2 regions of the Pseudomonas sp. rhizo66 genome follow, and region 1 is predicted to be linked to the other one. Evidence: predicted binding sites of a transcription regulator. Region 1 holds the regulator's gene; the other holds the start of a gene.
What was found. The regulator FliA, encoded in region 1, starts transcription of late flagellar genes. The targets are predictions, from matches to a motif close to CTAAAGTTTNNNNNNNNNNNGCCGNTAA.

Region 1 (3,415 bases):
CGCAGAACGTCGCGCTGGTGAGCATGGACAGCTTCCGCATCGGCGCTCAGGAACAACTGAAGACCCTGGGCCGCATTCTCAATGTGCCGGTGACCCACGTTGATCCGGGCCAATCGCTGGTGCAAGCGCTGGACCCATTGCTGCGCAAACGCGTGGTGCTGATCGATACCGCCGGCCTGCAAGCCAGCGATCCAGCCCTGCGCATGCAGCTCGAAAGTCTGGCCGGGCGCGGCATTCGTGCAAAAAATTATCTGGTCTTGGCAACCACCAGCCAGAAACAGGTTCTAACCGCCGCTTATCACAGTTACAAGCGTTGCGGGCTTGCCGGCTGCATCCTGACTAAACTGGATGAAACGGCCAGCCTTGGCGAAGTGTTGAGCCTGGCGATCAGTCATGAATTGCCGGTCGCGTACCTGACCGATGGCCCACGGATTCCGGATGATCTGCATCTGCCGCGCCGTCATCAACTGGTCAGCCGCGCCGTCAGCGTGCAAATGCAGGAAGAACCCAGCGAAGAAGCCATGGCTGACATGTTCGCTGATATCTATCACAGCCCGACCAAGCAGGTAGGCTGAGGTATTCATGAACAGTTTTTGTACCTACATCGATGGTCTGCCATGCATTGTTCCGATCGGGAACGCGCAGCCAGTAATGTGGCCTCCGTCTATGCAAGACAAGGTAAAGAAATAACATGGGCAGCATGCATCCCGTACAGGTGATCGCGGTGACCGGCGGCAAAGGTGGCGTCGGCAAGACTAACGTGTCAGTGAACTTGTCGCTGGCGCTGGCAGAGCTTGGCCGTCGGGTCATGCTGCTGGACGCCGACCTCGGTCTGGCGAACGTTGACGTATTGTTGGGGCTGACCCCTAAACGCACGCTGGCCGACGTCATCGAAGGCCGTTGCGAGTTGCGCGACGTGCTGTTGCAAGGCCCCGGTGGCATCCGCATCGTGCCGGCGGCGTCCGGCACGCAAAGCATGGTGCACCTGAGCCCGGCGCAACATGCCGGCCTGATTCAGGCGTTCAGCGACATCGGCGACAATCTCGACGTATTGGTGATCGACACCGCTGCGGGTATTGGTGACTCGGTAGTCAGTTTTGTGCGCGCCGCGCAAGAAGTGTTGCTGGTGGTCTGCGATGAGCCGACTTCCATTACCGACGCCTACGCGCTGATCAAATTGCTCAACCGCGATTACGGCATGAACCGCTTCCGCGTCCTCGCCAACATGGCGCAGAGCCCGCAGGAAGGGCGCAACCTGTTCGCCAAGTTGACCAAGGTCACGGATCGCTTCCTTGACGTGGCCCTACAATACGTCGGCGCCGTGCCTTACGACGAAAGCGTGCGTAAAGCGGTGCAGAAGCAGCGCGCGGTGTACGAAGCCTTTCCGCGTTCCAAGTGCGCGCTGGCGTTCAAGGCGATTGCGCAGAAGGTCGATACCTGGCCGCTGCCCGCCAACCCGCGTGGCCACCTTGAGTTTTTCGTCGAGCGCCTCGTGCAGCAAACGGCAGGGCCCGTGCTATGACCGCAAGCGGTATGAACTACTACAAGAAGTCGGCACGTGACGCGCAGTACGAGCTGATCGAGCGTTACGCGCCACTGGTCAAACGCATTGCCTACCACTTGCTGGCACGCTTGCCGGCGAGTGTGCAGGTCGAAGACCTGATCCAGGCCGGGATGATCGGCCTGCTCGAAGTCTCGACCAAATATGACGCCAGCAAAGGCGCCAGTTTCGAAACGTACGCGGGCATACGAATCCGCGGCGCGATGCTCGACGAAGTGCGCAAAGGGGATTGGGCGCCACGCTCGGTTCACCGCAATACCCGTATGGTCAGCGACGCAATTCGCTCAATTGAAGCTAAAACCGGCCGTGATGCTAAAGATCACGAGGTTGCGGCCGAACTCCAATTGAGTCTCGACGATTACTACGGGATTTTGAATGACACCTTGGGCAGTCGCCTGTTCAGTTTCGACGACCTGTTGCAGGACGGCGAACACGAAGGGCTGCACGAGGATGGCGCGAGTGCTCATATGGAGCCGTCACGCGATCTGGAAGATGAACGCTTCCAGGCAGCGCTGGCGGACGCGATTGCCAATTTGCCGGAGCGTGAGCGACTGGTGTTGGCGCTGTACTACGACGAAGAGCTGAACCTCAAGGAGATCGGTGAAGTCCTTGGCGTCAGTGAATCGCGGGTCAGCCAGTTACACAGCCAGTGCGCGGCCCGTTTGCGGGGGCGTTTGGGGGAGTGGCGAGCGCGCTGAAGGCAGTGTGGGGACACTGCGAACGAGGCTGGTGCGGTGATGAACGGCACCGGTCTTGCTCTGTTGTGCTCCAGACAGTCTTCGAGTGCTGCGCCGATTGATTGAAGTGGCGCGTCCAGGTGCTGGGCGCGTTTAAGACTGCTTGGAGGTCGAATTGAACAAAGACATGAAAATCCTCATCGTTGATGACTTCTCAACGATGCGGCGGATCATCAAGAACCTGCTGCGTGATCTTGGGTTCACCAACACCGTCGAGGCTGACGATGGCACCACTGCCATTCCAGTGCTCAACAGCGGCAGCATCGACTTTCTGGTAACGGACTGGAACATGCCGGGCATGACCGGTATCGACCTGCTGCGCCATGTGCGTGCCGATGAAAAACTCAAGCACCTGCCAGTCCTGATGGTCACGGCTGAAGCCAAGCGCGAGCAGATCATTGAAGCCGCCCAGGCCGGTGTAAACGGCTACGTAGTCAAACCTTTCACGGCTCAGGCGTTGAAAGACAAAATCGAGAAGATTTTCGAACGCATCGGCTGATGAACGCGCGGGGGAGCTATGGAGCATAACGAATCTTCACAGGGCGATTTCGAATCGACCCTGAAAAAACACGCGGTCGAACTGGTCGAAAGCCTTGAAAAAGGCAGGTTCGGCGACGCTGTGCAACTGATCCATGAGCTCAATCAGACCCGTGACCGCGGCCTGTACCAGGAAGTGGGCAAGCTCACACGTGAACTGCACAGTGCGATCGTCAACTTCCAGATCGATCCGCACATGCCACAGGCCGAGGAAGTGTCGCAAATCACCGACGCCACTGAACGCCTGGGCTATGTGGTCAAGCTGACGGAAGCCGCGGCCAACCGCACCATGGATCTGGTGGAAAGCGCCACGCCGGTGGTCAACAGTCTGGCTGATGAAGCGCAGACCTTGAGCGCCGATTGGGGGCGTTTCATGCGTCGCGAGGTCGGGGCTGAGGAGTTCCGTGAACTGGCGCGCCGGGTCGACGGTTTTCTGTCACGCAGCAGCACGGACAACCGTGCAGTGTCGAGCAATCTCAACGACATCCTGCTGGCCCAGGATTACCAGGACCTGACCGGTCAGGTGATCAAGCGGGTGACCCAACTGGTCACCGAAGTCGAAAGCAATTTGCTCAAACTC
Region 2 (3,415 bases), on a different contig from region 1:
AGCTGGGTGCGTTTCGGGTCGACAAAGCGTGCGCCGGGAAGATGACCTTCGGCATAACGGGCAGGGCTGGTCAGATCCACCAGAATCAGTTCAGGGGAATCGAGACGCGGGAGCAGGTCGCTCGCCTCGATGACGAGCGGCAAGCCAGAGAAGTCAGACATGTGAGGTCTCCAGAGCACAAAGGGGAGGATTGTAGCGCAGCCTCATCGGCCACGGCTGCTAAAGCTGTGCAGGGCTTTTTCGATGCACTGCGCGGTTTTGCCAAAGGCTTGCACGGTGATGTCGGCGAACGGCCCGCCGCCCTGATCGGCAACGACGATCATGATCACCCGGCCATTGTTGACCAGTGAGCGCAGGAACAGGTGTTCGCCGCGAAACAGCGTGCGCAGGCTCGCTGGCAGCAGGGCGGAGAACTGAGCGTTGTTCTCGGGATTGATCCGCACCTGCGCCTGTTGCGCGAGCAGCCGTTGCAAGACCTTGCTCTGGCTGACGACGAAATTCAGCGCCGCCGCGTCTTTCGGCAACCCGGCGGTTTGATGCACGCGCAGATTGGACTGTGTGCGATCGGCCATCAGGATCATCACCCGGCGCATGCCGCTGGCGACCAGCGCATCGCGGGCGGCGACGGTCAGGCTCATGGCATTGGTGAAGCGGCTTGGCTCGGCCAATAGCTCGGCGCATTGCCGGCGCCATTGCGTCAGATCTTCCGAGGTGGGCGCAGCGGCGGGCAACATGCCAGCCGGCAAACGATGGGTGCCCCATGGCCAAAGCAACGAAACCGCTGGGTGCCACAAGTCCGGCATTGCATGGTGGCGCGCACTGTTGGCGGCTTGCTGGTGCAACTGTTGTTGCACTTCATCCATCGAGATCTGCAGATAAAGGCTGGTCAGGTATTGCCAGCGCTCACTGTGCGGACTGTCCCAGGCTTGTTGCGCCGACAGTGCCAGGCCGTTGGCCAGCAGCACGGTGTTGGCCGGCTGGTTGAGCCAGCGGCGCAGGGTCGGATCGTCATCGAGGCGGTTTTGCTGGCGCAACGGGTGTTCGCTGTCGCGGGCGATGCGCAGGACTTTGACCAGTTCGCGCTGTTCGCTGAGCAGCAATTTATAGCCTTGCTGCACCCAGATCGGCAGGTGCCAGACTTGCACCAGCGCCTCGGCGATCTTCAGCAAGCGCACGCCAAACAATTGCTTCTCGACCACCGGGGCCGACTCGCCCTTGTGGATAACCCGCAGTTCCCACTCTTCGAGCAACTCGGGATACGTCAGCGCCAAGGGCCATAGCGGCGAGAGAAACAACAAACTGCCCCAATGAATGTCCTGCCACAGCCGCGCCAGGCGACTGGCGAAAAAACCGTTGGCCTGTTGCGTGGCGTGCTGGCTGATCATCTGTAACTGGCGCAGGGCTTTGGGAATCTGCATCTGCGGTTCGGCGGGCAGGCGCGCGAGCAACTCTTCGGTCCGCGCCAGGCCGAGACGGTTGATCGCCACCTCGAGATTTTCCGCCGGTGCGGCCATCGTGCCGTGGGTGTGACGATTCGCCTCACGGATGATGCTCAAGGCCAGCGCCGGACTGTCCTGCATCAGGTCGGCGATGTCGCGCAACGAGCTGCGGTTGTCGCGGATCGCCCGACAGACTTTGTCGTGAGCCTCTTGCGGCACGGGCAGCCGGACGCTGTCGAGCAGTTTTACCCAGCCCTCGAGCGTGGTCGGTTTTGCGTGTGGGACGTTCGTTTCATTAGCCATGTCTGGACGAGATCTTCACTGACTGTAGACGCGCCCGGCATGGGCTAAATTGGCTTTTCGCCTGAACTGGCTATAGTCTGGCGCAGTTTTGCCGATAAGTAGAAGAAGAGATTTTTTAACTTCCGAATATGACCTTGAACCCGACTTAAATAAGTACTTTCTACCTATGGCTAAAATTATCGGCATCATCGTCGTATTCGCGAGCGTGCTCGGCGGATACGTGCTCTCCCACGGCAAGATTGCCGCCCTGATCCAGCCCTTCGAGGTGTTGATCATCGGTGGTGCGGCACTGGGTGCATTCCTCCAGGCCAACCCCGGTTACATGACGATGCACGTGCTCAAGAAATCCCTGAGCATGTTCAGTTCGCGCTTCAGCCACACGTTCTATCTGGAAGTGCTCGGCCTGATCTACGAGATCCTCAACAAGAGCCGCCGCGAAGGCATGATGGCCATTGAAGGCGACATCGAAGACGCCGCCGCGAGCCCGATTTTCGCCAAGTACCCGGCCGTGCTCAAAGACGAACGCATGACCGCGTTCATCTGCGATTACCTGCGCATCATGTCCTCCGGCAACATGGCGCCGCACGAGCTGGAAGGCTTGTTCGACATGGAACTGTACAGCCTGAAAGAAGACCTCGAGCATCCATCCCATGCGGTGAACGGCATCGCCGACGCCATGCCCGGTTTCGGTATCGTCGCGGCGGTACTCGGTATCGTGGTGACCATGGCCTCGCTGGGTGAAGGTGATCAGAAGTCCATCGGTCTGCACGTCGGTGCGGCACTGGTCGGTACCTTCTTCGGTATTCTCGCGGCCTACGGTTTCTTCGGCCCGCTGGCGCACTCGCTGGCCCACGATGCCAAGGAAGAGCTGAACGTCTACGAAGCCATCAAGGCCTCGCTGGTAGCTTCGGCTTCCGGCATGCCGCCTTCGCTGGCGGTCGAGTTTGGTCGCAAGGTTCTGTACCCGGCGCACCGTCCAAGCTTCGCCGAGCTGGAACAAGCGGTTCGCGGTCGCTAAGTCATGGAAAATAATCAGCCGATTATCATCAAGCGCGTCAAGCGCATAGCCGGCGGGCATCACGGCGGGGCGTGGAAAATCGCCTTCGCCGACTTCGCCACGGCGATGATGGCGTTCTTCCTCGTGTTGTGGCTGCTGTCCACCGCGACGCCGGAGCAGAAGATCGCCATTGCCGGTTACTTCAAAGACCCGGTCGGCTTCTCCGAAAGCGGCACGCCGTACATCATTGATCTGGGCGGCACACCGACCCTGGCCCCGGAAAACACCCTTAACCCGGAAGTGAAATCGCAACCGCAGCCTGACAAGGTTACGGTCGATACCGAACAGGTTGAAGGCATGGCCGAGCAGGTCGAGAAGGAACGTCTGGAACTGCTGCTGCAAGAACTGCAGAACAAGGTCGACGAGAATCCGCAACTGCAGAAGTTCAAGGATCAGATCCTCTTCGAGATCACCCCGAATGGCTTGCGCATCCAGATCATGGACGCCGAGAACCGGCCGATGTTCGACTCGGGCTCCGCACGCCTGAAACCGTACTTTGAAGACATCCTGCTGGCCATGGCCGACACCATCAAAGCGGTGCCGAACAAGATCAGCATCAGCGGTCACACCGACGCCAAGCCGTACACCGGCACTGGTGATTTCGGTAACTGGGAAC

Region 2: motA (flagellar motor stator protein MotA) is a predicted target of FliA. The motif match lies at 1,813-1,840, and genes of this name have one in related genera.

Annotation. Positions count from the first base shown of each region.
Region 1 is NZ_JAUJWZ010000019.1:42,186-45,600, reverse strand. Features, by position in the region: gene flhF (flagellar biosynthesis protein FlhF) at 1-575, shown strand, start outside; gene fleN (flagellar synthesis regulator FleN) at 692-1,522, shown strand; gene fliA (RNA polymerase sigma factor FliA) at 1,519-2,259, shown strand; gene QZR14_RS21680 (chemotaxis response regulator CheY) at 2,426-2,797, shown strand; gene QZR14_RS21675 (protein phosphatase CheZ) at 2,816-3,415, shown strand, end outside.
Region 2 is NZ_JAUJWZ010000004.1:152,320-155,734, forward strand. Features, by position in the region: gene rhdA (thiosulfate sulfurtransferase) at 1-161, opposite strand, end outside; gene QZR14_RS06560 (HDOD domain-containing protein) at 204-1,742, opposite strand; gene motA (flagellar motor stator protein MotA) at 1,909-2,760, shown strand; gene motB (flagellar motor protein MotB) at 2,764-3,415, shown strand, end outside.